DNA from 2 places in the Muricoccus vinaceus genome. Region 1 is predicted to be linked to the other one. Evidence: riboswitches for the same ligand, from Rfam matches in the RefSeq annotation. Region 1 holds a riboswitch; the other holds the start of a gene.
What was found. Region 1 has a riboswitch for cobalamin ahead of metE (5-methyltetrahydropteroyltriglutamate--homocysteine S-methyltransferase). Riboswitches for the same ligand answer to the same signal wherever they lie in the genome.
Positions count from the first base shown of each region.

Region 2: it holds a riboswitch for cobalamin, as region 1 does, so the genes downstream of both, ACFFIC_RS07255 (TonB-dependent receptor plug domain-containing protein) here and metE (5-methyltetrahydropteroyltriglutamate--homocysteine S-methyltransferase) in region 1, are expected to answer to the same signal.

Region 1 covers NZ_JBHLVZ010000084.1:80,657-95,903, reverse strand. The annotation lists gene mhpA (bifunctional 3-(3-hydroxy-phenyl)propionate/3-hydroxycinnamic acid hydroxylase MhpA) at 1-408, shown strand, start outside; gene ACFFIC_RS23560 (hypothetical protein) at 433-597, shown strand; gene ACFFIC_RS23555 (VOC family protein) at 594-1,577, shown strand; gene ACFFIC_RS23550 (tripartite tricarboxylate transporter substrate binding protein) at 1,612-2,559, shown strand; gene ACFFIC_RS23545 (tripartite tricarboxylate transporter substrate binding protein) at 2,604-3,563, shown strand; gene ACFFIC_RS23540 (hypothetical protein) at 3,907-4,269, opposite strand; gene ACFFIC_RS23535 (hypothetical protein) at 4,601-5,305, shown strand; gene ACFFIC_RS23530 (acetamidase/formamidase family protein) at 5,364-6,311, opposite strand; cobalamin riboswitch at 7,208-7,437, shown strand; gene metE (5-methyltetrahydropteroyltriglutamate--homocysteine S-methyltransferase) at 7,556-9,874, shown strand; gene ACFFIC_RS23520 (TetR/AcrR family transcriptional regulator) at 10,424-11,020, opposite strand; gene ACFFIC_RS23515 (efflux RND transporter periplasmic adaptor subunit) at 11,135-12,262, shown strand; gene ACFFIC_RS23510 (efflux RND transporter permease subunit) at 12,275-15,247, shown strand, end outside.
Region 2 covers NZ_JBHLVZ010000005.1:148,363-163,609, forward strand. The annotation lists gene ACFFIC_RS07225 (Bug family tripartite tricarboxylate transporter substrate binding protein) at 1-69, shown strand, start outside; gene ACFFIC_RS07230 (OmpW/AlkL family protein) at 172-846, shown strand; gene ACFFIC_RS07235 (2-aminoethylphosphonate--pyruvate transaminase) at 893-2,086, opposite strand; gene ACFFIC_RS07240 (DUF1194 domain-containing protein) at 2,094-2,708, opposite strand; gene ACFFIC_RS07245 (Bug family tripartite tricarboxylate transporter substrate binding protein) at 2,816-3,805, shown strand; gene ACFFIC_RS07250 (exopolysaccharide biosynthesis protein) at 3,940-4,581, shown strand; cobalamin riboswitch at 4,643-4,866, shown strand; gene ACFFIC_RS07255 (TonB-dependent receptor plug domain-containing protein) at 5,024-7,006, shown strand; gene ACFFIC_RS07260 (pyridoxamine 5'-phosphate oxidase family protein) at 7,099-7,536, shown strand; gene ACFFIC_RS07265 (NmrA family NAD(P)-binding protein) at 7,533-8,429, shown strand; gene ACFFIC_RS07270 (M20 family metallopeptidase) at 8,443-9,585, opposite strand; gene ACFFIC_RS07275 (MaoC family dehydratase) at 9,674-10,108, shown strand; gene ACFFIC_RS07280 (LOG family protein) at 10,178-10,762, shown strand; gene ACFFIC_RS07285 (bifunctional riboflavin kinase/FAD synthetase) at 10,774-11,703, shown strand; gene ACFFIC_RS07290 (HU family DNA-binding protein) at 11,921-12,241, shown strand; gene ACFFIC_RS07295 (DUF2161 domain-containing phosphodiesterase) at 12,254-12,946, shown strand; gene ACFFIC_RS07300 (Gfo/Idh/MocA family protein) at 12,943-13,866, opposite strand; gene ACFFIC_RS07305 (family 1 glycosylhydrolase) at 13,863-15,122, opposite strand.

The DNA.
Region 1 (15,247 bases):
ACGAAGGCGATGGAGGCCGTGGTCTCCTCCGACGTGCTGCGCGGTGGGGAGGCGGCGCGCCTGGTGCCGGTGCGCCCCGCCCTTGGCCCCGGCCTTTCCGCCGGTTGGGCCGGGCCGGCCGGGCGCCTCCTTTCCCAGCCGCGCCTGTCGGACGGAACGCTTCTGGATGACCGGGTGGGTCTGCGTTTCGCGGCCGTGATGCGGCCGCGCCTCGCCGCCGCCCTGCCGAACGAGATGCTGGACCGCCTCTCGGCGCGCGGCGCCGTGCTGGTGGCCGATGCCGCGCCGGCAGTGGGCGCGATGCTGGACGAGGCCGGGGCGGAGGCGGTGCTGCTGCGTCCCGACCGCCACGTGTTCGGGGCCGCGCGCGACGCGGCGGAGATGCGCGTGCTGGCCGAGGCGCTGTGACGCGGTGACGACGGGAAGGACAACATGAGACGGGTGTTGCTCGAGGCGGACGGAGCCCGGGGTTTCGGCTCCGTGGATGGCGACACCGTCGCCGACCTCACCACGGCCTTCGCCGGGCGCGCCGTGGGGCTGTGCGCCTCCGGCATCGGCATCCTGCGCAACCCCGTGGTTCGGGAGGAAGGGCGATGAGTATCCAGTCGCTTGGGTATATGGTGATCGGCTCGGACCGGCTGGCGGATTGGGACGAGTTCGCGACGCGCCTGCTGGGGATGCAGGCGGTGGACCGGGGCGGCGGCATGCGGGCCTTCCGGATGGACGACCGCAGCCAGCGCCTCCTCGTCTCCGGCCGCGCAGCCCCGGCGACGGTCGGGTGGGAGGTGGCCGATGCCGCGGCGCTGGAGGCGCTGGCGGCGCGCCTGGAGGCCGCGGGCACTGCTGTCAGGCGTGGATCGCGCGCGCTGGCGGCCGAGCGGCAGGTGATGGACCTCATCGCCTTCGAGGACCCGCAAGGCACGCGGCTCGAGGCCTTCCACGGTGCCGTGCGGGCGGACAGTCCCTTTGTGCCGGGCCGCGCCATCGCCGGCTTCCGGACGGGGCCGCTCGGCATGGGCCATGCGGTGCTGCACGTGGCGGATGCGGACGCGCTGATCCCCTTCTATCGCGACCTGCTCGGCTTCTCCGTCACGGATTGGTCGCGTCATCCCTATCCGCTCTACTTCTTCCACATGAACGGGCGGCACCACTCCTTCGCGATGGTGGGCTCCGGCCGCTCCGGGCTTCACCATTTCATGGTGGAACTGGGCGCGCTGGACGACGTGGGGCAGGGCCACGACATCGCGCGCACGGAGGAGGGGCGGCTTGCCTTCGGGCTCGGGCGCCACACCAACGACCACATGACCTCCTTCTACGCCAACACGCCTTCCGGCTTCTTCGTGGAGTACGGCTGGGGCGCGCGCGTGATCGACCCGGCGACCTGGCAGCCGCACGAGACCTTCGACGGACCGACGCTCTGGGGGCACGAGCGCTTCCACATGCCGGAGGAAGGGCGGGCCCGCATGCGCCACATCGCCATGGACGCGGCGCGCCGCGGCGTGCGCGCGCCGGACCCGAATCCCGGCCCCTTCACCTCGGGCTGTGCCTGGGCGGATGCGGTGGTGGCACAGGAATGACGCGGCGCGGCGACGTGGCGGGGGGAGAAGGAGGGTGATCGGAAGACGAAGCCTCGCCGCGATCATGGCGCTGCCGGGCCTTGCTTGGGCGGAGGAAGCCTTCCCGTCCCGCCCGATCCAGGTGGTGAATCCTTATCCCGCCGGCGGTGCCACCGACCTCATGGCGCGCGCCATGGCCACGGGGCTTCAGCAGCGCCTCGGCCAGCCCGTGGTGGTGGTGAACCGCGACGGCGCGGCAGGCGCGGTCGGCACGCTCGGCGTCGCGCGCGCGGCGGCGGATGGCCACACCCTGGCCTTCGTGCCTTCCCTGGTGCTCTCCGTCCTGCCTGTCACGCAGCCGAATTCGGGATTGCGGGCCGATGCCCTGCGGCCGGTCTGCCAGATGTTCGCCAACGCCCAGGCCATCGCGGTGCGGACGGACTCGCCGCTGCGGACCCTCGCGGACCTTGTCGCGGCGGCGAAGGCGTCGCCAGGGGCCGTGACCTACGGGTCGCTCGGCATCGCCTCCATCCCGCACCTCGCGATCCTGCAATGGGCACGCGCGGCGGGCATCGAGATGACGCATGTGCCCTACCGTGGCGACGGTGCGGTGATGACGGACGCGCTGGCCGGGCGGATCGACTTCGCTGCCATCGTGCTCGGCTCGGCCTCGGGCCGCACGGACATGCGCCTGCTCGCCGTCTTCGATACGGCGCGCAACCCCGCCTTTCCCGAGGTTCCGACCGCGGCGGAGCAGGGCTTCGACGTAGCGCCGACGAGCTTCGGCGGGTTGATGGCGCCCTCCGGCACGCCGCCAGAGCGGATCGCCCTGCTGGAGGCCGCATGCGCGGAGGTGGCGGGCGGCGAGGTGTACCGCGCCGCCGCCCGCCGGGCGCTCCAGCCCGCGGCCTTTCACACCGGCGCCGCCGCCTTCGCCGGCCGCCTGGCACGCGACGTGGCGGAGAAGGCGGAACTCCTGCGAGCCATAGAGCCGGCCCGCTGACCGAAGAACATGCCCCGCGAAAGGGGCGCGGAAGGGAAACGAGCATGATCACCCGCAGGATCCTGGGCACCGCCACGCTCGCCGCTGTTCTTGCCGCCCCGGGCCCTGCCCGGGCGCAGGAGGGCGTGCCGCGGACCGTCACCCTTGTCGTGCCCTTCTCCGCTGGCAGCGTGGTGGACATCATGGCCCGCCCCTTCGCGGAGGCGCTGCGCGCGTCCCTGGGCGGAGGCACCGCCGTGGTCGTGCTGAACCGGGACGGCGGCGGCGGCGCCGTGGGCGCGGCCACTGCGGCGGCGGCGAAGCCGGACGGCACGACACTCTACTTTGGCCCGTCCGGCATGCTGACGACGCTGCCCTTCCTTGTGCGCGGCCTGCCCTATGCCTGGGGTGCCCTGGACCCGGTCTGCCAAACCTTCGAGAACATCTTCGTCGTGGCCGTGCCGGCGAACTCGCCCTACCGAACGCTCACTGAACTGCTGGCCGACGCCAAGGCGCGCCCGGAGGCGCTGTCCTGGGGCGATGCCGGCCCTGGCACGGTCGGCAATCTCGTCGCACTTGAACTGGCGCGTCGCAACGGGGTCCGCATGACGCCCGTGCCCTACCGCAACTCGCCACAGATGATCCTCGACACCCAGTCGGGTGCCCTCGCGTTCTCCATGTCCACCTTCGCCACGGTGCGGGGCACGGATCTGCGCGTGCTGGCGGTGGTCGCCGACGAGCGGCAGCACGCGCTGCCGGAGGTACCGACGCTGAAGGAACTCGGGCAGCCCGTGGAATGGCGCGGCTTCGGCGGCATCATGGCACCCCGCGGCACCCCGGCTGCCCTTCTGCACAGGCTGGAAGGCGCTTGCCTGACCGCGGTCCGAAGCGACGGCTACCGCGAGATGGCGGCCCGGACAGGCCAGATCGCGCCGCCACTCGGCGCAGCCGCCTTCGGCACGCGGTTGGAGGACGAGCACCGGAGCGCGGCCACCTTCCTGCGGGAGATCGGCCTGGCCCGGTAGCCGGCTTGGGCAACTTGCCGGTTTCAGGGCAGCTGGGGGGCGAGGTGGGTTATCGCGGTGGAACTGTCCCGATCCCCGCGGATTGGCTGAGCCCCTGCGTCACCTTGATCACGGGGAGCGCGGACGAGGGCCGGCGTTCAACAACTTGCCCGCGCCCCTCCCGTACCGCACGCCTCGGCGATGGTGCGCCGGGCCCTCGCGTTCCGGACTGCGGAGCCGGGTCACGCCATGGAGGCTCGCGCGCCACACCCCGAGGGAACAAGGCCGCCGCACCGCCTGATGCCACGCGGTTACGGAGGCAGCGCCCGGGTGAGCCAGGGCTGCCTCCGCGCTCTGCCGGTGGTCAGGCGAGGTCGTTCGAGCCGGCGGGCAGGGGTGTTGTGTCCGGCTCCCGCGCCGCTGGCTCGTCCCCGCCTGTCGCATCGTCTCCGCCTGTCGCATCGCCATCGGCATCGGCATCGGCATCGGCGTCAGCGGGCGAGCGGGCTTCGGTCAGGCTCTGCGAGAAGCCCGCAACGGCGTTGAGGCCCGTCGCCATGGCGGTGGCGGCCATCGCCGTTCCGACGGCCGCGGCAACGGGCGCGGCCATTGTTGCCATCATGGCGGCGCCCGCACCGGCCATCGCAGCGGGGAGAGACATCGCCGCCTCGGCCTGCTGCCCGGTGCCTTCAGGCGGCGGCGCGGCGGTATCCGGGGCGTTCCCCACGCCTTCGTCACCGCTTCCCTGGCGGTTCTTGGGTGCGGAGCGTGCGCGCTGTGGACGGCGATCCGTGGTCGCCGCCGCACCCCGGGTCGGGGTAGACCGTTTGGACGGCGCCGGCCTCGAACTCCCCGTGTCGGACGACTCGTCCCGGACGACGGGGGTGGTCCTGGGGGTGCGCCGAGCCGGGGATTTCACCGGAGCGGGAGAGGGCCGCGACGTGCGGGTGCTGGCAGGTGTCGCCTTGCTCTTGGCTGCTGGGGAGGCCCGGTCCTGGCGTTTGGACTTTGCCGCGGCGCCTCGCGGTGCAGGGGACTGCGTTGCCCGGCCGGATCCCGTGGTCGAGGACGCGCGCCTGCTGGTGGCGGCTGCAGGCTTGGCGGGCTGCCGCGCGGGTGCTGCTGCCGCGCGAGGGCTGCGGGCGGCGGTCTTGGTTGTCCCCTTGGCCCTGGAGGCGGCGCCGGACGGCGCCTTGGCCTTGGCCGTGGCAGGCCGGGCGCTTGCCTTTGCCTTTGGCCTGGTGCTGCTGGTGGCCGGGGCAGCCCGCCGCGCCGCCGCGGCGGCTGGCTTGCTTGCCGGCTTGGTGGCGCGGGTCCCGCGTGCGGCGACCTTGCCGGCTGCTGCCGTGCGCGGTGCCGCGCTGCGCCGGCTGGTGGCGGGGGCAGCCTTCTTGCCGGCCGCGGAGGAAGCTGGCTTGCGCTCGGCCTTTGCCGGGCGTGCGCCGCGGGCGGGCGTCTGCACCGCCACCTTGCGAGCCGTTGTCGTCTTGGGCGCAGCAGCCTTGCCCGCGCGCGACGGAGCCGCCGTGCCTGCCTTGCCCCTCGTGGGAGTGGTGGCGCCACGGGCACTTCGTGCGGCGGTGGAGGAGGCGGCTTTTCCGCCGGCGGCCGCAGGCTTGCTGCGTGCCGTGGATGCTGATGGACGGCGGCCGGGCCGGGCCGCCTCCGGGCGTGTCTTGCTGGGGGGAGCCTTGTTGCCTGGACGTTTAGCCATGATCACCTCCGAAACGAGTGGGCAGTTGGCTAGCAACCGATTCGCATAGTGCGCGCCCGGCGGCCGCGTGCAATGGTTCCGTTTGAACAAGCGTCTTGGTGATCGCGCTAGCGGCTGGCTCCGGGAGGAAGTGGCCCGGCTTCTCCGCGCACCTGCGTGAGAAAGCGCTTTGGAATCCGGCATGCGACTGTGTAGGCGGGATTGAAGACGTTGCCGACGTCGTAGCGGACGACCTGGCCCATGAGATGGCTGGCCGCTCGGGCGTCGAGCCCGTAATCCTCACCGAGCCAGCGCAACATCTCCGTGGTTGCGTGCTGCAGCGCCTGATCAAGCGGCCGGGCGTTGCCGATGGTGAATACGTCATCGGACGTCTCGCCACGGGGCCAGGCGATCGTTCGCTTCAGGACACGGAGCGTGACCTCCATCTCGAAGGAGGTCTCGATCCCTGTGCCGACGATCTCACCGTCGCCCTGACAAGCGTGTCCATCGCCAAGATAGAAAAGCGCGCCCGGCACGGACACGGGGAACCAAGCCGTCGTACCCGGTGCGAACAGGCGGTAATCCATGTTGCCGCCGTTCGGGGCGCTTGTCGCGGTGGACAGCGCCTGCCCTCCGGCCGGTGCCACCCCGAAGCAGCCGATCATGGGTTGAAGCGAAGGTGAGAACGTCTCCAGTCCCTTTGCCGGTTCCTGCAGCCGCACGGTCCCGGCCTCGCGGTCGATCTCCCATACGTGGCGCTGCTGCGGCGGCCGGTCGGCGAGGACAGCGGGGTCCAGAACAGTGGAGGCGAGGGGCGAATAGGTCCAACCGGTTGTCCGGCTTGGCGTCAGCCGGTTGATGTGGACAGCCAGCGTGTCTCCCGGCTCCGCACCTTCGACAAAGAAAGGCCCTGTCATCGGGTTCGGCCGGCTACCGACCGCCATCTCACGGGCGTCTAGTCCCGACGCGTCGATCGTATCGGCGATCACGGTGTCGCCGCTGGCGACGCGAAGACACGGGTCGGCGGTGCCGATCACGTTGAAGTACTGGGTGGGATGAAAGCGATGCGTGGCCATCAGGCTCTCCGGGAGATCACGTTGGTGCAGGGCACGTTGCCTGATGCGTCCATGCGTGCAGCCCAATACTGCACGGTATGAACCCGTCCAGGGATGGTCAACGCTGGCTGGAAACCGTGGGTTCCACTGACGATCAAGGAGCGGGGAGATAGCAGTCAGCCGGGTGAATCAGCGCGCAGCGACAAGCGCTGCCCCTCTTGCCGAACTTGAAAGGCTGCCGCGATCCGGTCGCAGCGTACATAGGCCGAGAGCCGGTAGGCGGCCCTGATGTTGGTGGTTGTGGTGGAACCGACGCTGCCGCGTTGCTGGTATGCTGCCCAGTGGGTTCCTGGAGGCGTTCGCTCGACCGCGTGAACACGGGTATTAGCCCTCCCTTGCCGTTTCCGTTCGGGGCCTTGGGTCTGGGTAGAGCGTAGAGGCTTTCGGCTGGTCGGCGAGGTCGGTACCCGATCCATTATTGGGGGGAGAAGATCTGGCCGCTTTCGTCCTGGTGACCAGGGCTTCGGTGCTGCTTGTGCTGAGAGCCTGCTTCAGCGTGTCAGGCTGGGTCTATCAAGGCTTCCATGCTGGCGAGTACACCGGCGCGTTCGATGCGCGCATTGGCTGGGTCGAGCCGCTCTGCGTAGCTACGCAACTCTCGTGGCGGATGCCATGCGGGTTGGACCGCATGTGGCGGCGCTGCGCCGTGAGGGCGCCTTTGAAATTGCCAAGCGCAAGTTGGCGTCCTGGTGCAAGTTCTCTCATCCAGCTTGGGAAGCTCCGCTGAAAAGCCCTCACCAGAGCCAAGCCATTCGCGCCGGGTCACCGCATTTGCGGAGTGCCCTCCTGGCAGGCGAGCTCACTTTGTCAACTCATAAGCATATCTTTATGTCTCTTGACTCCGCTTGCGCTCGTTGGCCAAATGTCCGTGTCGAGGTTCCCCGGCGCGCGCTATGTGTCGGGGCTAAGAGGGAATCCGGTGCAGGCGCGGCAAGCGCCGAGGCCGGAGCTGCCCCCGCAACTGTGAGCGGCGAGCTGAGGTCCATGACGTGTCACTGGCGCCCAGGGTTCATGCCCTGGCGCCGGGAAGGCCGGACCGAGGCGACGACCCGCGAGCCAGGAGACCTGCCCCGGCACATAACGTCCTCCGGCGGGGTGTCCGGTCAGGTCGCAGGTCCCGCACGGCCGCTGCCTTCTTTCCGGAAGGGCTGCCGCGTGCCGGCTCGCGCCTGGTCTCCTCGCCAGAACCAGCACAGGCGAGGTCCATGTCCGTCACCGTTGCATCGCTCGGCTTTCCCCGTATCGGCCCGCGCCGCGAGTTGAAGACCGCCCTGGAGCGCTACTGGTCGGGCAAGTCCGACCGGGGTGCGCTGCTGTCCGCTGCCGCAGCGCTGCGGGCAGAAGCCTGGGCGCGGCAGAAGGGTCTCGGCGTCGACCACGTGCCGAGCAACGATTTTTCCCTCTACGACCACGTGCTCGACACCAGCGCCATGGTCGGCGCCATTCCCGCGCTCTATGGCTGGACGGGTGGGCCGCCAGACCTGGACACCTACTTCGCCATGGCACGCGGCTCCCAGGGCGAGGCGCGCGCCGGATGCAGCCACGGCTGCACCCACGAGGCGGCGGATGTGCCTGCCGCCGAGATGACAAAGTGGTTCGACACGAACTACCACTATCTCGTTCCCGAGTTCCCCGCGGAACAGGCCTTCGCGCTTTCCTCCCTGAAGGTGGTGGACGAGTTCCTGGAGGCGAAGGAACAGGGGGTGCACACCCGGCCGGTGCTGCTTGGTCCGGTCACGTACCTGAAACTCGGCAAGAGCCAGGCAGGCAGGCCGCGCCTGGAGGATTTGCTGCGCGCCATCCTGCCCGTCTACGCGGACGTGCTGTGCCGCCTCGCGGCCGCAGGTGCGGACTGGGTGCAAATCGACGAGCCCTGCCTTGTTCTCGACCTGACGGTGGAGGACCAGGCCGCGCTGCGCACGGCCTATGTGGCGCTTGCAGAAGCCGCACCGGGCATCCGGCTCATGCTGACAAGCTATTTCGGCGGGCTGGGTGAAAACCTGGAGACGGCGCTGGCCTTGCCCGTGGCTGGGCTGCACATCGACCTGATCCGCGCGCCGGAGCAACTCGACACGGTGCTGGCCGGGGCACGGCCGGAGCTGCTGCTGTCACTCGGCGTGATCGACGGCCGCAACGTCTGGCGTGCCGATCTCGAGGCCATCCTGGCGCGGCTGGAGCCGGTGGCGAAAGGCCGCGACCTCGTTCTCGCACCTTCCTGCTCTTTGCTGCACACGCCGATCGACCTGGCGCTGGAGACGGCGCTCGACGAGGACGTCCGGAGCTGGCTGGCCTTCGCCGTGCAGAAGATCGAGGAACTGGCGATCCTTGCCAGTGCCCTGAACGAGGGGCGCGACTGCGTGGCGGATGTTCTGTCCAGCTCATCCGCAGCGGCCAGGGCGCGGAAGACCTCGCCCAAGATCCACGACGCTGCCGTGGCCGCGCGCATGGAGGCGAAGGACGCTGCCCTCGACCGCCGCGGCACTCCCTTTGCCGCGCGCCGCAAGCTGCAGGTGGAGAGGCTGGGCCTTCCTGCCTTTCCCACGACCACCATTGGCTCCTTCCCTCAGACCGAGGAGGTCCGGAAGGCACGCGCCGCCCACGCCAGGGGCACGATCAACGATGCGGAGTATGAGGCCTTCCTGCGCGAGGAAACCGCCCGCGCCGTGCGCTGGCAGGCGGAAATCGGGCTCGACGTGCTTGTGCACGGCGAGTTCGAGCGCAACGACATGGTGCAGTACTTCGGGGAGCAGCTTTCGGGCTTCGTCTTCACGAAGCACGGCTGGGTCCAGTCTTATGGCTCCCGCTGCGTGCGCCCACCCATCCTGTTCGGTGACGTCTCGCGCCCGCAGCCGATGACGGTGAAGTGGTGGGAATACGCCCAAGGCCTGACTGCACGGCCGATGAAGGGCATGCTGACGGGGCCGGTGACCATCCTCAACTGGTCCTTCGTGCGCGACGACGTGCCGCGGGCGCTGGCCTGCCGTCAGATCGCGCTGGCCATCCGGGACGAGGTGGCGGACCTGGAGGCGGCTGGCGCGAAGATCATCCAGATCGACGAGGCCGCCCTGCGCGAAGGGCTGCCGCTGCGGCGCGGGGATTGGCAGCGCTATCTCGACTGGGCTGTGGAGTGCTTCCGCGTCGCCTCGGCCGGCGTGGCGGATGCAACGCAGATCCACACCCACATGTGCTACTCGGAATTCAACGACATCATCGTGGCCATCGCCGGGATGGATGCGGACGTGATCTCCATCGAGACGGCCCGGTCCAAGATGGAGCTGCTGGAGGCCTTCGCCGGGTATCGCTACCCGGCGGAGATCGGACCCGGAGTGTACGACATCCACTCCCCGCGCGTGCCGGCGGTGGAGGAAATGACGCGGCTGCTGCGGGCCGCCCTGTCGCATCTGGCGCCGGAGCAGCTCTGGGTGAATCCGGACTGCGGGCTGAAGACGCGCAAATGGCCGGAAACCCGCGCGGCCCTGGTGAACATGGTGGCCGCGGCGAAGCGGGTGCGGGAACCCGCCTGACCGATCAAGGGGCCGCGCAGCGTCGCGGCCCCGCCCCGTGGGTCGCATGGCCGCCGCATGTTGAAGGGGCGGCGTCACGGAAGGTGTAGCCAGCCTGGCGCCGACCCTGCGGCGCCGGCCATCCGGCAAATGGACCGGTCCTTGGCCGGCCCGTGGGGCAGGGCTTCCGCTGCCTTCGCTTCCCTCGGTGTTCGTGCCACCGAGAACGGAGGTGCTGGAGCAACAGCCCGGCGTCGCACGCTTGGCCCGTGTTGGCCCGAGGTGGACGCAGGTCACGCGCAGCTACCGGAGGGCGGGCGTCCAGCACATCGTCGCGCTCCGGGCGAGTACGGCTTCTTTTCGGAAAGAGGACCTGTCCGTGCGAGTTGGCGCGCTGCTTGGCTGGCGGACGCGCCGTGCCCCTCGTGCCGGTCTCCAGCCGTGGCAGGGTGCTCCGTTCTGCCGTCAGGGAAGCACAAGCCGATGGGGTGCTGGAGCGCCAGGCCCATGGAGCCAATGCATCCCATCTACACACACCAACCCCTCCTGGGCTGGCGGCTCAGGCGGCAGCTAGTCTCCCTCAGGGGGCAGCGCGGAACTCAGCAGTTGCTGGCCGGCGCGCTCAAGGGCGGCCGCGGCCTCCACGGTGCCGAGGTAAGCGGCGGAGGAAAACGCCCCCTCCGTCAGCATCATCAGGGCATCGCCCAGCATGTTCGGGTCGGCGGCACCAGCGTCGGCGCAGACCTGGCGGAGCGTATCGCGCATCCTGCGCTTGTAGGCATCGGCGACCTTGCGGGCCGGATGCTCGGCGTCCGGAAATTCGGCGATCGCAAGGCCGAGCGAGCAGCCGCGGAAGCCGGGCTGGCGCAGTTCGGCAACGGCCGCTGCCAGAAAGGCCGCCGGACGCTCGCGCGCAGGAAGGTCCGGGCTGAGCGCCTCGCGGTACCAGGCCGATTCCTGCTCGCAATCGTCGCGGAGGATGCAGGCGACCAGCTCATCCTTCGACGGGAAGGCACGGTAGAGGCTGATCTTCGTGGTGCCAGCGACCCGGCACAGCTCCTCGACGCCCGTGGCGCGGATGCCCTGCCGGTAGAACAGGTCCCGAGCCACCTCCCGCAGCCGCTGTGCGGCCGTCCGGCGCTGGGGGATCCCTGACGCTTCGCTCACGATCACCTCTCCGTCTGCCGGACCCGCTTGACGAGGCGGGGGTTGTAATGTGACCGACCGGTTCGTATCCATATGAACGAACCGGTCGGTATCATCCGGCCCCGGAGATTGGTCATGTCGACCCCCATTCGCAAGGGCCTGGCCCCACTGGCGCTCGCCCTTGCCCTTCCCATCCTCCCGCTCGCAGCCCAGCCGGCCTTGCCCAGCGTCACCGTTTCCGAGCCCCTCCGGCGCAACGTGACCGAATGGGAGGAGCACATCGCGCGGCTGGAGCCCTCCGCGAAGGTCGAGCTGCGCCCCCGCGTCTCCGGACAGGTGGAGCGGGTGCATTTCCGGGACGGGCAGGTGGTCCGGGCCGGCGAGGTGTTGTTCACCATCGACCGCGCGCCGTTCGACATCGCCGTGGAGAGCGCGCGGGCCGAGCTGGCGCGGGCGGAAGCAAAGCTGGAGCTGGCGCGGCAGGAGATCGACCGCACCTCGTCTCTGGTGCGCGACCGCTTCGCGCCCCAGGCCCAGCTGGACACGCGGCGGGCTGCCCAGCGCGACGCCGAGGCCGGGATCACCGATGCCCGCGCGAAGTTGCGCCAGGCGGAGCTGGAGCGGAGCTGGACCGAGGTGCGGGCACCGCAATCCGGCCGGGTCTCGGACCGGCGGGTTGATGCCGGCAACCTGGTGCAGGCCGGGGGGACGCTTCTGACCACCATCGTCGCGCTGGACCCGATCTACGCCACCTTCGACCTGAGCGAGGCGGATTACCTCCGCTTCGCCCGGCGCGGCGCGCGGGCAGAGGGCGACGCGGCCGAGCCGGTGCGGCTGCGGCTTGCCGACGAAGCGGAGTGGAACCGCCAGGGCCGGCTGGATTTCCTGGATACGGCGCTGGACGGACGCTCCGGCACCATTCGGGCGCGGGCGACGCTGACGAACCCGGATCTCTTTCTGACTCCCGGGACCTTCGCGCGCCTTCGGCTCCGGGCGGGTGAGGGGGATGTGCTGCTCGTGCCCGATGCGGCCATCGCGGCGGACCAGGCCGCCCGGGTGGTGATGACGGTGGCCGCCGACGGCACGGTGGTTGCCAAGCCCGTCGTGCTGGGCCCCGTGGTGGACGGGCTGCGCATCGTGCGGGGCGGGCTTTCGGCGGAGGACCATGTGATCGTGGCCGGGATGCACCTGGCGCGCCCCGGCACCCGGGTGACGGCGGATCTGCGGCCCGCCGCGCCCCCGCGCCTGGCCGACGCGCGCTAAGGGGCCGCGGACATGCGCTTCGCCCAGTTCTTCATCTCGCGGCCGGTGTTCGCCTCGGTGATCTCGATCGCGATCGTGCTGATCGGCGCGATCGCGGGGCTGCGGCTGCCGATCAGCGAGTATCCCGAGATCGCGCCGCCGACGGTGACCATCGCCGCCAGCTATCCCGGCGCTTCCGCCTCCGTCATCGCCGAGACCGTCGCATCCCCGATCGAGCAGGAGATCAACGGCGTCGAGGGCATGCTCTACGTCTCCTCCCAGGCGACCGGGGACGGGCGGCTGAGCGTCAACGTGGTCTTCCGGCAGGGCGTGGACGTGGACCAGGCGCAGGTGCTCGTTCAGAACCGCATGGCCGTGGCCGAGGCGCGGCTGCCGGAGGACGTGCGGAGGCTCGGCATCACCGTCCGCAAGGCCTCGCCGGACATCATGATGGTGATCCACCTGACCTCGCCCGACGGTTCGCGCGACGAGCAGTACATCTCCAACTACGCCATGCTGAACGTGAAGGACCGCATCGCCCGGCTGGACGGCGTGGGCGACGTGCAGGTCTTCGGGGCGCGCGACTACGCCATGCGCATCTGGCTGGACCCTGCGAAGGTCGCCGCCCGCGGCCTGACGCCCGGCGAGGTGCTGGAGGCCCTGCGGCGTGCCAATGTGCAGGTTGCGGCCGGCGGCCTGAACCAGCCGCCGACCGGGGCCTCGAGCGGCGCCTTTCAGCTGAACATCCAGGCGCTGGGGCGCCTGCGCAGCGTGGAGGAATTCTCGGACATCGTTGTGGCGACCAACGAGGCTGGCGTGCCGCTGCGCCTGCGCGACCTGGCGCGGGTTGAGCTGGGTGCCCAGGACTACACGCTGAACGCCTACCTGGACGCCGACAAGGCGGTGGCCATACCGGTGTTCCAGCGTCCCGGCTCCAACGCACTGGCGACCGCCGCCGCGCTGCGCGCCACGCTGGAGGAACTGAAGCGCGACTTCCCGCCGGGGCTGGACTACCACACGGTCTACGACACCACCCGGTTCATCGAGCAGTCGATGGAGGCCGTGGTGCATACCTTCGTCGAGGCGATCATCCTCGTCGTGCTGGTGGTGATCCTGTTCCTGCAATCCTGGCGTGCCTCCATCATCCCGCTTGCGGCGATTCCCGTCTCCATCATCGGCACGCTCGCCTTCATGTCGGCGCTCGGCATCTCGCTGAACAACCTTTCGATGTTCGGCCTCATCCTCGCCATCGGCATCGTAGTCGACGACGCCATCGTGGTGGTGGAGAACGTGGAGCGGCACATGGCCGAGGGGATGGATTCCGTCGCCGCCACGCGCCGCACCATGGACGAGGTGGGATTCGCACTGATGGCGATCGCGCTCGTGCTCTGCGCGGTGTTCGTGCCGACGGCCTTCATCGAGGGGATATCCGGCGCCTTCTACCGGCAGTTCGCGGTGACCATCGCGGTGGCGACCCTTCTCTCGGCACTCGTCTCGCTCACCCTGTCCCCGGCGCTGGCGGCGCTGCTGCTGCGGCCGCACTCGCATGAGCGTGCGAAGGGCTGGCGGGCCTGGGTGGGGGCGCCGTTCGGCCTCTTCTTCCGTGGCTTCAACCGGCTGTTCGACCTGCTGTCGATCGGCTACGGCGCGATGACGCGCCGGCTGGTGCGGCTCTCGGCCGTGCTGCTCATCCTTTATGCCGGTCTGCTCGCCTTCACCGGCTTCACCGTGAACCGGACGCCGACAGGGCTGATCCCCCCCTTGGACCGCGGCTACCTCATCGCGGCCTTCCAGCTTCCGCCGGGCGCCGCGCTGTCGCGCACGGACGAGGTGGTCCGGCAGGCGGCGAAGGACGTGCTGGAGGTGCCGGGCGTGGCGCATGCCGTGGCCTTCACGGGCTTCGACGGGGCGACCTTCACCAATGCGCCGAACTCGGGCGTGATCTTCGTCACCCTGAAGTCCTTCGAGGAGCGCGAGGCGGAACACCTGACCTTTCCGGGCATCACCGGCGCCGTGCAGGCGCGGCTGATGCAGCAGCGGGAGGCGCTGGCGCTGGTGATCCCTCCGCCTTCCGTGCCCGGCATCGGCACTGGCGGGGGCTTCAAGCTCTACATCCAGGATCGCGGGGACCGTGGTTCCCGCGCGCTGGAGGAGGTGACGAACCGCATCGTCGGCGCGGCCAACCAGCGGCCGGAGATCGCCATGGCCTTTACCCTGTTCAACACCAAGACCCCGACCTTGCGGGCCGAGGTGGACCGGAGCAAGGCGGAGATGCTGGGCGTTCCGCTGTCCCGCGTGTCGGAGGCCCTGTCGGTTTACCTCGGCTCAGCCTTCGTGAACGACTTCAACATTCTTGGCCGCACCTACCGGGTGACCGCACAGGCGGAGGAGACTCAGCGGCTCACACCGCGCGACGTGGCCCTGCTGCGCACGCGCAACCAGGATGGCGCGATGGTGCCGATCGGCGCGCTGGCGACGCTGGAGCCGGATAGCGGCGCCTACCGCGTGCCTCGCTACAACCTTTATCCTGCGGCCGAGGTGCAGGGCGCGGCGCGGCCGGGCGTTTCCACGGGACAGGCGATCGCGGCCATGGAGGCGATGCTGCGCGAGGAACTGCCGCAGGGGTTCGGGTACGAGTGGACGGAGATCGCCTTGCAGGAGACAACGCAGGGCAACACGGCGCCCATCGCCTTCGGCCTCGCCGTTGTCTTCGTTATCCTGCTGCTGGCGGCGCTTTACGAGAGCTGGCTGCTGCCGCTGGCTGTGGTGCTGATCGCGCCGATGTCGGTGCTGGCGGCGTTGAGCGGCGTCGTCTGGCGCGGGCTCGACAACAACGTCCTGGTGCAGGTCGGGCTTGTGGTGCTGATCGGGCTGGCGGCCAAGAACGCCATCCTGATCGTGGAGTTCGCCCGTCACGCCGAGGCGGAGGGGCAGTCGCGCTGGGAAGCGGCCGAGGCCGCCGCCCGGACCCGCCTTCGGCCCATCCTGATGACCTCGCTTGCCTTC
Region 2 (15,247 bases), on a different contig from region 1:
CGCTTCCAGCAGGCCGAGATCGACCGCTGGCGCGAGGTCGTGCGCCGCGCGAACATCACCGCCGGCTGATCCATGAACAATCATTGATGCAAATCAAAGCGCAACGATCGCGCCGGGCGTAGCCCGCGTCCTGCGGCGGCAACCTGCCGCCCATGGATAGCGAGGACCCCAATGCTGATTCGTACCGGTGCGCTGGCCGCGGCCCTCCTGGCCTGCACCGCGCTGGCGCCCTTCTCGGCACCCGCGATGGCCCAGGACTTCGGCGGCCAGCCCGTGCGCGGCAAGCAGGCCGGCGACATCGTGCTCGGCGCAGGCCTGATCGGCGTGCTGCCCGAGGGCGGCGGGCGCGTCAGCGCCATCGGCGGCCGCCCCGAGGCGAGCGACACCGCGACCGGCCAGCTCGACCTCACCTACTTCCTCGCGCCGCAGGTCTCGCTGAACCTCATCGCCGCCACCACGCGCCACGACGTGCACGTGCGCAACAGCGCCATCGGCGACGTGGACCTCGGCCGCGTCTGGGCCCTGCCGCCCACGCTGAACCTGCAGTTCCACCCCTTCCCGGCCGCACGCATCAGCCCCTATGTCGGCGCGGGCCTGAACTACACCATCTTCTATGGCGAAGGCGGCTCGCGCTCGGCGCCGGTGAACAAGGTCGCGATCGACAACGCCTTCGGCTACGGCGTGAACTTCGGCGTGGACGTGGAACTGGCGCCGCGCTGGCTGGTGAACCTCGACGCCAAGAAGCTCTGGCTGCGCCCGGATGTCAGCGTGAACGGCGGCGCCATCACCGGCCACGCCAACATCGACCCCTGGATCGTCGGCGCCAGCGTCCGCTACCGCTTCTGAACCGTCCCGCGCCGGGGGGAGCAGGATCCCTCCGGCGCGGCCGGATTCAGGCGGCCTTTCGCGCCGCGCCCAGCTCCTCCAGCGCCTCGCCCATCGCGCGCAGCGCCACCTGCATGTCGTCGGGCGTCACCGCCCCGATGCAGCCGATGCGGATGGTGGGCGACTGGGTCGTGAAGAAGTTGCTGATCAGCACGCCGCGCCGCTTCAGCGCCTCCACGAAGCCCTGCAGCGTGAAGCCCGGCGTTTCCGGCTGGTGCAGCGTCAGGATGATCGGCCCCTGGTGTTCGGCATCGAGATAGGGCACCAGCCCCAGCGCCTCCGCCCCCGCGCGAAGCACCCGCATGTTCTCGGCATAGCGCGCCAGCCGCGCCGCCTGCCCGCCCTCCGCCGCGTAAAGGTCCAGCGCCACCGCGAAGGCGTGCAGCGCCTGCACCGGCGGCGTGAAGCGGAAGGAGCCCCAGCCCTGGCGCTCGGCGTGCTTGAGCACGTCGCCGAGGTCGAAGCACCAGGACCCCGCCTGCCCGGCCTGCCCGCGCGCGCGGTCCATCGGGCACACCGCGAACCCGATCCCCGGCATGCCCTCCAGGCACTTGTTGGAGGTGAACAGCACCGCGTCGCATTCCGGCTGCGCCTTGAGGTCGAAGGGCAGCGCGCCGAAGGCCGACACGGCATCGAGGATCAGCCGCCGCCCCGCCGCGCGCACCGCCGCCCCCACCGCCGCCGGGTCGTTGACGATGCCGCTGCCCGTCTCGGAATACACCATGCACACATGCGAGATGCCGGGATCCGCCTCCAGCGCCGCCGCCACCTCCTCCGCCCGCACGCCGCGCGTGTCGGGCACCGGCAGCGCCACCGGCTCCCGCCCGGCCTCGCGCGCCAGGCGCATCATGCGGTCGGCATAGGTGCCGTTGCTGGGCACCAGGATGCGACCGCCCGGCGGCACGAAGGTGCGGATCGCGGCCTCCACCAGGAAGTGCCCGGCACCCTGCAGGGGCAGGGTCGCGTGAACCCCCTCCACCCCGCCGGCGATGTCGCGCACGCGCTCGCGGATGGCCGCGTATTCCGGCCCGAAGTCGCGGTCCCAGGGCGCGATGTCGATCGCCATGGCCGCGCGCGTCTCGGGGCGGGTCTGGACGGGGCCGGGCGTGAGGAAAATCATGGAGGCGACCTTGGGCGAATGGGCCCGGCCAAGCTGCACCCGCGCGCCATGGCCGGACAACCCGCCCCGGCCCCGCCGCACGCAATTCTCAGGCGGTGAGCGCCCCGCGCAACTCCCGCAGCAGCTTGCGCCGGATCGCCTCGGCGAAATCGGCGTAATCCCGGCATTCCATCACGAAGGCGCCGGGCCCGCCGATCACCTGCGCCGCGTAGTAGGCGGGAAGGTCCGGTTCCTCGTTCACCACGGCCAGCCCGTTCACCACCACCCCGGCCGAGACCGCGGCGTCCCGCACCGGCGCGGGCGGCATCCCCGCATTCCCCGCCCCATCCCCGGACACATCGACCACCGGGCGCGCCGCCTGCCCGGGAAAGGCGGCCAGCAGGCCGAGCGCAGCCCGCATCGCCTCCCCCAGCGCCGTCGCGCCGGGCGGCACCAGCCGGGGCGTGGCATCCAGCGCATCGGCCAGGGCGGCGGCGCCACCGGCACCGTCCACCAGCATCCAGGGCACCGCCACCTCCTGCGTGACGGACCACAGCAGCACGGAAACAGCCGCCGCCCCGCGCGGCCCGCCCGCGGCGGCCGCGGCCACCTCCGGGTCCCGGAAGGCGGCGGCCAGCCCGCCCATCATCAGCCCGAACTCGTCATGGTCCACGGAGGAGGAGGCATCCACCGCCAGGCACAGCGCGATGTCCACGTCCCGCATGCCCGGCACTTGGGGCGGGCGGCCACCGGGCGAAAGGGCGGGGTGGCAAGCCCCGTGAGGCCGGGGCAGGATCGCCCACCCGGCGCAGGGCCGGCACGAGGCGTGGCATGACAACCCGGCGCCTGGTCCTCGCGGCGGCCCCCGCCCTGCTGGCCGCCCCCGCGGTGCGGGCCCAGTCCGGCCAGGCCGGCGCGCAGGCCCCCTGGCCCGGCCGCCCCATCCGCATGGTGGTGCCCTACACCCCCGGCGCCGCCACCGACGCCATGGCCCGGCTCGCCGCGCAGAAGATCGGCGAGCGCCTGGGCGTTCCCGTGGTGGTGGAGAACCGCGCGGGCGGCAACGGCTCGATCGGCAGCCAGGCCGTGCTGCAGGCGCCGGCGGACGGCCACACCATTCTCGGCTCGGCCAGCGTGCACCCCATGGCGCGCCAGGTGATGAAGGCCGCCCCTTACGACCCCGTGGCCGATTTCGTCCCCATCGCCCGCAGCGCCCGCGGCCCCCTGGTGCTGGTGATGGACCCCGCCCGGCCCCAGCGCACGATCGCCGAGGTGGTGGAGGCCGCGAGGCGCGAGCCCTCCAGATGGAGCTTCGCCATGTCCTCCCTCGGCGCCGCCGGCCATCTCAGCGCCATCGAGTTCAACCGCGTCACCGGCAGCAACATCGAGATCGTCGGCTACCGCGGCACCGCCCCGGCCCTGTCGGACGTGGCCGCGGGCAACGCCCAGCTCATGTTCGACGCGGCGCTGGCCATCCTGCCCATGGTGCGCGGCGGCCAGCTCCGCAGCCTCGGCATCGCCACCCCCGCGCGCACGGATCTCGCCCCGGACCTGCCCACCCTTGCCCAGGCCGGCCTGCCCGGCTTCGAGTTCTACTCCTGGTACGGGGTCTGGCGCCCCCGCGCCCTGCCCCCTGCCATCGTCGCCCGCCTGCACGAGGCCGTGGCGGGCGGCATGCGCGAGCCCGCCACCGTGCAGCGCCTGGCCGCCCTGGGCTTCGAGCCGGTGGAGGAAACCCAACCCGCGCTGGAGGCCTTCATCCGCGACGACGTCTCCCGCAACGCCGCGCTTCTGCGCCTCGCGGGGTTCCAGCCGGAATAAGGCAATGCCTTCCCTCCCCTTGGGCCGGCCTCCCCGGCGCACCAGATAGGCCGCCACACCGGATCGTGAGCCGTCGCGCAGCGAAGGACGCGGAACGCGCCCGCGGCGCAACACCAGGGAGCACTGCGCTCAACATGGACGGCCCTTCGATCGCGCCCCTGACCGGAGCGGAAGCCTCCACCGAGGGCGCGCCCATCTCGCGCATCGTGACCGAGGTCGCCGCCACCTTCCCCGGGGAGCGCATATCGCTCGGCGAGATGTCCGAGGCCTTCGGCGACCGCGCCTTCGGCCTGCTCATCCTCCTCCTGCTGCTGCCCTCCCTGCTGCCCGGCATGGCCACCGTCTTCGGCACGCCACTGCTGCTGCTGGGCGCGCAGATGGGCCTGGGCCGCCGCGTGCCGAAGCTGCCCGCCTTCATGGCGCGCCAGTCCATCAAGCGCACCGACCTGCTGCGCCTGGCCGGTGCCTCCTCCAAGTGGCTGTGGCGGATCGAGCAATATGTCCGCCCCCGCCCCGGCCCCTTCGCCAGCCCCTTCGGGGACAAGCTCTTCGGCTGGCTGACCGTCTATGTCGCGATCATGCTCATCCTGCCGGGTCCGGGCACCAACGGCCCGCCCGCCTTCGGCAACATCGTCATGGCCCTCGGCCTGGTGGAGCACGACAGCCGCACCATAGGCTGGGGCGTCGCCCTCACCGTGCTGGGCTGCGCCTTCGCCACGGGGGTGCTGGGGGTGCTGGCCTGGGTGGGCATCAAGGCGCTCGGCCTCGTGCTCTGAGGAACACACCACCCGCGCTTCGGGGCCACACCCCCATCGCCTTCCAACCCCGGCCGCGCTAGAAGCCCGCGCATGCGCCGGTGGCCCGAAAGGGCTGAAACGGGAATGCGCGACGTGCCCCAGGCCGGCAAGGCCGCGGGCACTGATCCGCAACTGCCCTCGCAACTGTAGGCGGCCCATTCCGGCCCCCCATTCGCCATTGTGCCCCTCGGGGCGCGAGAAGGCGGGGGCCGGTCCCGCAAGGGAGGCCGCGAGTCAGGAGACCGGCCGGCGCAGAGCTGTCTCGCGCGTGCCGGGCGAGGTGCACCGGCGCAACGGACCATACGGGGGGCCCACCGCCCCTTCCGCATGCGGGAACCGCGTCCACCGTCGCGTGGCCTCTTCGGGACATCGTCCCCGGGGCCGCGCGGCAGACCGTGTTTCGCTCGCCTGGGGAACCCCGATGCGACGTATCCTGCTGCTTTCCTTCACCAGCCTCTCCCTGGTGGGCCTCGCCGCGCCCGCGGCCCTGGCACAGCCCACCCCGCCCCTGAACCAGCCCAGCGCGGCGGTGGCGGAAACCGTGGTCACCGCCACGCGCATCCCCACCCCCGCCGAGCGCGTGCCGGGCAGCGTCACCGTGATCGACCGCCAGACCATCGAGGAGCGCGGCTACCAGACCCTCGCCGAGGCCCTGGTCACCGTCCCCGGCCTCGCCCTGATCCAGTCCGGCGGCATAGGCCAGCCCGCCTCCGCCTTTATCCGCGGCACCGCCTCCCGCCACGCCCTCGTGCTGCTGGACGGCGTGCCCGTGAACGATGCCTCCGAGCCCAACGGCGCCTTCAACTTCGGCAACGACCTGCTGGGGCTGGAGGTGGAGCGGATCGAGGTCCTGCGCGGCCCCGCCTCCTCCCTCTACGGCTCGGGCGCCATCGGGGGCGTGGTGAACATCGTCACCCGCCGCGCCACCCCCGGCCGCCCCGCCGAGGTCTTCGGCGAACTCGCAGGCGGCAGCAACCGCACCCTCCGCACCGGCGCGGGCATCACCGGCACGGCCGGCCAGTTCGACTACCTGCTCTCGCTGCGCAGCCTCTCCACCCGCGGCACCGACGCCACCGCCCCCCGCTTCGCCACCAACACCGGGGAGCGCGACGGCTTCCGGGGCCTGACCGGCACCGCCCGGCTCGGCTGGACGCCCGATGCCCGCCTGCGCGTGGAGGGCCTGGCCAACTGGCGCGACAACCACGGCGGCCTGGACAACGTCCCGGACGACGACCCCAACTATTCCTTCAACGACCGCCGCTTCACCGGCCAGCTCCGCGCCGAGGCCCGCCCCATCGAGGCCTGGACCACCGGCTTCCGCATCGCACGCAGCCAGGACCGCCGCCGCTACACCAACCTGCCCGACAGCCTCTCCTCCTCCACCACCGACGACCTCTACCGCGGGGAGCGCACGGTCTATGACTGGGGCAACCAGCTCCGCCTGCCCGACGCCGGCCCCTTCGACCAGAGCCAGCTCGCCTTCGGCCTGACGCATGAGCGCGAGGAGGTCCGCCAGGCCTCCGGCAGCTCCTTCTTCCGCACCACCACCAACGCCTCGGCCAGCAGCACCGCAATCCACGCGGGCTATCAGGTGCGCCTCCTGCGCCGCCTGGACCTGACCGCCGGCATCCGCAATGACGACGCCGAGGACTACGGCAGCCACGCCACCTACCGCCTCGGCGCCGTGCTGGCCCTGCCGGAGATCTCGGCCCGCATCCGCACCGCCTATGGCACCGCCTTCAAGGCGCCCTCCCTTTACCAGCGCTATGGCGTGATCACCGGCTTCTTCCAGGGCAACCCGGACCTGCGCCCCGAAACCTCCGAGGGCTGGGAGGCCGGGGTGGAGTTCGACATCCCCCTCGCCGGCCAGCGCGACCTCGTGACGCTCGGCGCCACCTACTTCCAGAACCGCATCCGCGACCTCATCAACTTCGACGCCGCCTTCACCTCGCTGGAGAACATCGACCGCGCGCGGATCAAGGGCGGGGAGTTCACGGCAACGCTGCGCCCCACGCGCTGGCTGACGGCCAGCGCCGCCTACACCGTGACGGACGCGCGCGACGCCCGCAGCGGCGAGCGCCTCGCCCGCCGCCCCGAGCAGCAGCTCGCCCTCAACGCCACCCTCCGCCTGGGCGAAACCGTCACCGTCGCGCCCGAGGTCATCCTCTACGGCCGCTCGCGCGAGGGCGCCTTCGCCTCCTACCGGGACGACGGCACCGCCAACACCCTGGCCCAGGACAACAAGGCCGGCACCCTGTTCAACCTGACCGCCACCTGGCAGGCGACCGAGCCGGCCGCCCTGTTCCTGGAGGGCCGCAACCTCGCCAACAGCCGCTTCGAGCCCGCCAACGGCTTCGCGGTGGCGGGCCGCACCGTGCTGGCGGGCACGCGCTTCCGGTTCTGAGCCGATCGCAGGTTCCGCCGGGCGCGAATGGCGCCCGGCGGGCAGCGACCTCGGCGCCGCGGCGTTGATGCCGGGAAACGAGGAGAGAACCGATGAGCCAGATGACCCTTGTCGACCTGTCGGAGCGGATGGCCGACATCGACTTCGCCATGCTCTCCACCCGCGCGGCGAGCGGCGACATCGCCGCGCGCCCGATGAGCAACAACGGCGACGTCGCCTACAAGGGCGATTCCCACTTCTTCACCTGGGAGGCCTCCCACACGGTGGAGGACATCCGGCGCGACCCCAAGGTCGGCCTCTCCTTCGTCGGCAGCAAAGGCTTGCTGGGCAAGCCTCCCATCTTCATCGCGGTGGAGGGCCAGGCCGAGCTGATCCGGGACAAGGCCGCCTTCCGCGAGCACTGGGTGCCGGACCTCGAGCGCTGGTTCGAGCAGGGCATCGACACCCCCGGCCTCATCCTCATCAAGGTCCATGCCGGCCGCATCCACTACTGGGCCGGCGAGGACGAGGGCGAGGTGCCGCTGGGATGAGCACGGCCCCCCTCATCCTGCTGGCCGGCGGCACCGGGGACCTCGGCGCGCGGATCGCGAAGGCCATCCTCCGCCAGGGCGCCCCGGTTCGCGCCCTGGTGCGCCGCGGCACGCCCGTGGAGAAGCTGCAATGGCTGCGCGGCCTGGGCGCGGAGGTGGCGGAGGCCGACTACGCCGATCCCGCCGCCATGGCCGAGGCCTGCGCCGGCACGGCCTGCGTCGTGTCCGCCCTCAGCGGCCTGCACGAGGCGATCGTGGAGAACCAGTCCGCCCTGCTGGAGGCCGCGGTGCGGGCGCGCGTGCCGCGCTTCATTCCATCCGACTTCGCGCTGGACTTCACCAAGCTGCCGCCCGGCGCCAACCGCAACCTGGACCTGCGCCGCGACTTCCACGCGCGCCTGGACCGCGCGCCGATCGCCGCCACCTCCATCCTCAACGGCGCCTTCGCCGACATGCTGACGGACCAGGCGCCGATCATCCTGTTCGGGCTGAAGCGCGTGCTCTACTGGGGCAGCGCGGACCAGCCCATGGATTTCACCACCCGCGACGACGTGGCGGCCTTCACCGCCGCCGCCGCGCTGGACCGGACGACGCCGCGCTTTCTCCGCATCGCCGGCGACCAGGCCAGTGCCCGCGACCTGGCGGCGATCGCCGGGCAGGTCACGGGCACGCGCTTCCGCACCCTGCGCGCGGGCGGGCTGGGGTTCCTGCGCGCGCTGACCGCCCTGGCCCGCCGGCTGCACCCGCAGAAGGGGGAAGTCTACCCGGCCTGGCAGGGCATGCAGTACATGGAGAACATGTTCGACGGCCGGGCCAAGCTCCATCCGCTCGACAACAACCGCTACCCCGGCCTGCGCTGGACCGGCCTGCGGCAGGTCCTCGCCGCGCGCTGACGGGCGGGCGCCCTCACAGCGTCTCCAGCAGCCCCACGATCACCTGCCCGCGCGGCGCCAGGTCGCGCCACAGGATGTGCTCGTTCGGCGCGTGGGCCCCGGCCCCCGTGCAGCCCAGCCCGTCCAGCGTGGGGATGCCGAGCGCCGCGGTGAAGTTCCCGTCCGAGCCGCCGCCGCGGTGCTGCTTGGGCAGCTCGTAGCCCGCCTCCCGGGCCAGGGCGCGGGCGCGCTCGTAAAGGTTCAGGATGTCCGGGTTCTCCGCGAAGGAGGGGCGGTTCATGCCCCCTTCCACGGTGATGGTGATCCCGTCCTCGCTGCCCGCCAGCGCCAGGATCTCCCGCTCCATCCGCGCCCCGTCCTCGGGGTTCGCCACCCGCAGGTCGATCTCGCAGCCGGCCTCGGGCGGGACCACGTTGGGCCGCGTGCCGCCCCAGACCGGCGCCACGTTGGTGGTGGTGCCCCCCGCCAAGTCCACCATGCCGTGCACGGTCTGGATCAGCCCGGCCAGCGCCACCACGGCGCTCCGCCCTTCCGACCAGTTGCCCCCGGCATGGGAGGACACGCCTTGGATCTTCACCACGAAGCGCCCGACGCCCTTGCGCGCGGTGACGCAGGCGCCGCCCGGGTTGCCCGCGGGCTCGGGGATCAGCACGGCGCTGGCGCCCCGCGCCTCCTGCTCGATGAGCGCGCGGGAGGTGGGGCTCCCCACCTCCTCGTCCGGGGTGAGGAGAAGCGTGATCGGGCTGTTGGTCCGCACCTTCTGCCGCAGGATCTCGCGCATGGCGTGGAAGGCCAGGAAGGAGCCCGCCTTCATGTCGTAGATGCCCGGCCCGAAGGCCTTCTCCCCCTCCACCTTCCAGGGCATCGAGGAGGCGAGCGTCCCGTTGTCCCACACGGTGTCCAGGTGGCCCGCGATCAGCACCGGCTTGCGGTTCCCGGTGGATGGCGAGGGCGGCGTGCGGACGATCAGGTTGTCGCCATAGCCGTCCCGCCCGGGGATGCGCGTCACCTCCGCGCCCGCCTCGCGCAGCGCCGCCTCCGCCCGGTCCATCAGCCCGTTCACCGCGGCCGCGTCGGTGGTGGGGGTCTCGTGCAGCACCCAGCCGCGCAGTTCCTCCAGCAGGGCCTCGCTGGTGCCGATCCGGGTTGCCGCCATGGTCGCCTCGTCCTTCCGTTCACGCGGAGGGGGGTTCTCGCGCCCGGGTCCGGACTTGTCCATGCTCCCCCGGCACAGGGGAAACCAGATGCAGGGCATTCGATTCGAGGAACTCCGGCTGGGCCAGTCCGCCCGTTTCGCCAAGACCATCACGGAGGCGGACATCCTCCTCTTCTCGGCCGTCTCGGGGGACAGCAACCCGGTGCACCTCGACGAGGAAGCCGGCGCGGCCTCCTTCTTCGGGGGGCGCGTGGCGCACGGGATGCTCACGGCCTCCCTGATCTCCGGCCTGCTGGGCACCCGCCTTCCCGGCCCCGGCGCCGTCTATGTCTCGCAGACCCTGCGCTTCCGCGCGCCCGTCCGCATCGGCCAGACCGTCGCCGCCACCGCGGAGGTGACCGGGCTGGACCCGGAGCGGCGCCGCGCCACCCTTCGCACCCACTGCACCGCCGCCGGGGTTCTGGTGCTGGAGGGCGAGGCCGTCGTGATGATCCCCGAGCCCCTGCCCGGCCCCTCCACATAGCAGAAGTGAGCCGCCCTCGGCTGGATAGCGGCGTGGTGCGGTGCCACATTGCAGGGCATGGATCATGAAATGAAAAAGGTTTGCGTCTTCTGCGGCGCGAATTCCGGCGCCGACCCCGCCCATGCCGAGGCCGCCCGTGCCCTGGGCCACGCCATCGCCGCCCGCGGCCTCGGCCTGGTCTATGGCGGCGGCAAGGTGGGCCTGATGGGCGTGGTGGCCGATGCCGCGCTGGAGGGCGGCGCGGAGGTGGACGGGGTGATCCCCGAGCACCTGATGCAAAGGGAACTCGGCCACGGCTCCGTCACGCGCCTGCACGTCGTTTCCTCCATGCACGAGCGCAAGGCCATGATGGCCGCGCTGTCCGACGGCTTCGTGGTGCTGCCCGGCGGCTTCGGCACGCTGGAGGAGGCCTTCGAGGTCCTCACCTGGTCCCAGCTCGGCCTGCACCGCAAGGGCACCGTCTTCCTGGACGTGAAGGGCTACTGGAGCCGGCTGAACGCCATGCTGGACTCCATGGCCGAGGAAGGCTTCGTGAAGCACGAGCACCGCGCCCTGGCCCTGACCGCCGGCGATGCGGATCAGGCCCTGGACCAGCTCGCCGCCTTCCGCCCGCCGGAGGTGACGCGCTGGATCGAGCGCGTGGCCCAGGCCTGAACCGGCCTGCCATGGGTTGTCATGTCTGGACCGGCTGGCACGCCCTGCCGGAGGCGGCGCGGGGCGGCACGGTCGCGCTCGGCAACCTCGACGGAGTGCATGCGGGCCACCGCGCCGTGCTGGCCGCGGCCCATGCGGCCCGGCCCGACCTGCCGCTCGCCGCCCTGACCTTCGAGCCGCACCCACGGGAGCACTTCCGCCCCGAGGACCCTCCCTTCCGCCTGACCCTGCTGCCCGCCAAGGCCCGCGCCCTGGCCGATGCGGGCTGCGCGCATGTCCATGCCGTGCCCTTCGACGCCGCCCTGGCCGCCATGGAGGCGGAGGCCTTCTGCGACGTGGTGCTGCACGGCGCGCTGGGCGCCCGTCACCTGGCCTGCGGCGCCGACTTCGCCTTCGGCCACCGCCGCGGCGGGGACGCCGCCTTTCTCGCCCGCTGGGCGGAGGCGCGCGGCATCGGCGTGACCATCGTGCCGCATCTTTCCGACTCCGCAGGCCCGATCAGCAGCACCCGCATCCGCCGCGCCCTGCAGGACGGCTACCCCGAGCGCGCCGCCGCCCTGCTGGGCCGCGACTGGGAGGTGCGTGGCGAGGTCTTTCACGGCGACCGCCTGGGGCGGGAGCTGGGCTGGCCCACCGCCAATATCTGGCTCGGCCGCCACCTGGAGCCCGCGCGAGGCGTTTATGCCGTGTTCGCCAGCCTGGCGGACGGAAGCGTGGTGCCCGGCGTCGCCAATGTCGGCCGCCGGCCCACGTTGGGCGGCGACCCGCAGACCCGGCTGGAAACGCATTTATTCGACTGGTCCGGCGACCTCTACGGCCAGGAGGTCGGCATCCGCCTGCACCGCTTCCTGCGCCAGGACGCCACCTTCGACGGGCTGGATGCCCTGAAGGCCGCGATCGCGGCGGATGCCGTCCAGGCCCGGGCCGTGCTGGGCGCCTGATCTCCGCCCGCTCCGGCGCGCTCGGCGTGTAATATCCGTCCGCCCGGTGCCGTCCTGCGGCACGATGCACGTGGAGGCGCCTTCACAAACGGGGCGCGACCCTCCTAAGAGCAGCACGTGCCGGCAGGCGCGTGGTTTTCAGTGCTTCGTTCCGGCTCCGCCGACGCGGCCGCGCCGCCCGGCCCGACCATCGGCCCAACACAAGGATCGCCTTACCGTGTCGAAGAAGTTCCTCACCGACGTCATCCAGAATGCCTCCGACATGACCGGTGCGGCCGCGGGCCGCCTGGCAGCGGACATCATCGCGGCCATCAAGGCCGAGATCATCGAGACCGGCCGCTTCTCCCTCCCCGACTTCGGGTCCTTCACGGTGCGGGAAACCCCCAAGCGCACCGCGCTGAACCCCCGCACGGGCGAGAAGGTCGCGGTGAAGGCCGGCGCCACCGTGCGCTTCAAGGCCAGCCCCTCCCTCAAGGTCGCCGCCTTCGCGGGCGCCAAGAAGAACAAGCGCAAGGCGGCCAAGTCCAAGGCGGCCTGACCGCCGGCCTGAATGGCCCGCCGCCGTCGCCGCGCCGCGCCGCCCGCGCCACCCCGGGCGGCGCACGAGACCACGCTCTACGACGAGGTGAAGGCCCACCTCGAATCCCTCGGCTACGAGGCCAAGGGCGAAGTCTGTGGCTGCGACATCGTCGCGGTTCGCGCGGGCGAGCCACCCTTCCTGGTGGTGACCGAGATGAAGATGAGCTTCACGCTCGAACTTCTCCTCCAGGGCGTGGACCGGCTGGCGGCGGCCGACGAGGTCTGGCTCGCCGTCCGCGCCTCCCGCCGCGGGCGCGACCAGGATGGGCGGGTGCGCAAGCTCTGCCGCCTGCTCGGCTTCGGCCTGCTGGGCGTCGATCCCGGCCGGGGCGTCGAGGTGCTGGCCGAGCCCTCCCCCTACCGCCCGCGCGCCAATCCCCGCCGCCGTGCCCTTCTCCTGCGCGAGCACAAGCGGCGCCGCGGCGACCCGAACAAGGGTGGCGCCACCCGCACTCCCATCATGACCGCCTATCGCCAGCAGGCCCTCGACTGCGCCCGCGCGCTCCGCGACGGACCGGCCCGCCCGCGCGACATGGCGGCACAGGCGCCGGAGGCCGGGCGGATCCTGCTGCGCAACGTGTATGGCTGGTTCGAGCGCGTGGAGCGCGGCGTGTACCGCCTCACGCCCTCGGGCATGGCCGCGCTGCTGGCGCTGGAGACCTAGAAGGTCACCTCGCCCGGCTGCACCACGGCAACGGCCATCGCGTCCTCCACGATCCGCATCTCGCGCAGGCTCACGTCGGATCGCCCGGCCTCGATGGCCGCGCGGAAGGCGCGGTAGACCCCCGCATATTCCTTGTTCGGGCCTTCCGGCAGGATCACGGCGCCGTCCAGCAGCAGCGTGCGCACGCCGCGCACCAGCAACTCCCCGAAGGCGCCCCGGAGCGTGATGTCCCACACATCCTGCCCGCCCTTGCGCCACTCGAAAGCGACCTGGCCCGCGCCGCCTTCCCATCCCAGCCGCATGTCCACCATGGCGGGCGTCACGGCGCCTGGCGGCACGCGGAACCGTGCCTCCTCCACCCGGAACGCCGCCTCGGGCATGAGATGGCACAGGATCGACAGCGCGTTGATGCCGGGGTCGAAGACGCCGAAGCCGCCGGGCTGCCAGGGCCAGGTCTGGCCGCCATGCCAGCGCTCGAAATCCTCCCGCCACTCGATGGCGACGTGCTCCGGCGGCGGGTGCCCGGCCATGATCTCCCGCGCCCGCTCCACCGCCGCGTTGTGCTGCGCGTGGAAGGAGGTGACGAGCACCAGCCCGCGCGCGGCGGCGATGCCGCGCAGCTCCTCCAGCTCGGCCAGGGTGGTCGCGGGCGGCTTCTCCAGCAGCACGTGCCGTCCCGCCAGCAGCGCGTCCCGCGCCACCGGGAAATGCGTGCCCGTGGGGGAAGCGACGGAGATGGCGGCGACCTCGGGCTCCGCCTCCAGCAGCGCGCGGTGGTCGGCGTAGTGGTGCCCGGAGAAGCCCGGGATGGTGGCGCGCGGGTCCGCCATCGCGACGAGGTCGAAGCTGTGCCCTCCCAGCAGGGCCGGCACGTGCTGCGCCCGCGCGATCGCCCCGCATCCCACCAGGCCAAGCTTCACGTCGGGAACTCCTGCGTCATGGGAGCCAGCGGCAGTTGCAGGCAGAGGCTGCGCGCCGGCAGCACCTCCCGCCACTGCTGGATCAGGCGGCGATAGGCACGCCCGACCTGGCGGGGCCGGCGGTCGAGGTCGTAGAGGCCCACCGCGTTCACATGCCCGTTGTTCTCGCGCAGCGCCGTGTCCCAGTCCACCTGATCGGTCAGCGAGAACCAGGTGAAGCCCAGCACGGGCACCGGCGTCTCCCACAGCAGCAGCAGGTTGGCCCACTGCTTCCACAGCCAGTCCGTCGCGCTGCCGTGCCCGTTGTCGGCCAGGTTGGTTTCCGTGTGCATCAGCGGCAGGTGGTAGCGCGTGTAGTACTGCTGGATGATGGTGGCGTAGCCGTACACGTCGCCCGAGGCGCGCGTGCTGCAATCGTCCAGCACCAGGTGCTCGTTCGTCACGTAGTAGTCCGTGCCCAGCACGCAGTGCCGCTTCAGGTCTGTGCTCTGGAAGGTCGCGTATTCCGCGCGGGTCATGCCGTTGTCCAGCAGGTACTCGTACATCGGCGCGTCCACGGGATGCCCGTAATTCAGGTCGAGCGACAGGAAGCGCTCCGCGTTGCGCCGCCGCGCCTCCGGCCAGGCCGTGGGTGAGGCCGCATGGTACTGCTCGGCGGACTCGCTCTGGATGAACACCGCGTCCGGCCGCACCCGCAGGATGGCGCGCATGGCGCGGCGGTTGGCCTCCACCAGGTGCTTCATGGCGGTGACGAAGCCGCGCTCGCTGCGCATCTGCTCGTTCCACCAGCCATAGCGGGCGGAGAACAGGGCGCAGACATACATCTCGTTCACGGGGGTATAGAGCTGAACCCAGGGGAAGCGCCGGGCGAAGGCCTCGGCGTAGTCCTCGAACAGCCAGGGGAAGTCCGGGTTCTGGAAGTCCCCGATCCAGTCGGGCACGCCGAAATGGCAGAGATCGGCGATGGGATAGGTGCCCTGGCGCCGCAGAGCCGAGAAGGTCTCGTCGGCGAAGCTCCAGTCGTAGCGCCCGTTGCCCAGCCAGGTGGTGTGCAGCGGCGGGCCGTAGCGCAGCGTGTTGCAGCCGACCTCCCGCACCAGGGCGAAGTCCTCCGCCCAGCGGCGGAGATGGCCGCTGGCCTCCAGCTGGTCCACCCGCCGTCCGTCCACCCGCGGGTTGCTGTTCTCGATGCCTGTGGCGAACATGAACTGGGGCGCGGCGGCGCCGGCGGGCGCGTCTTGGAAGGTGTTGAGCATCGGGTCTCCTCGCAAGGTCCAGCGCCGGGGGATGGCCCGGGGTTGCCGCGCGCTCGCCGGGACCCCGCGCGGGGGGGCGCGCGACCGCGGCGGTGCCCGCATGTTTCCCTTTCCACAGGGCAATC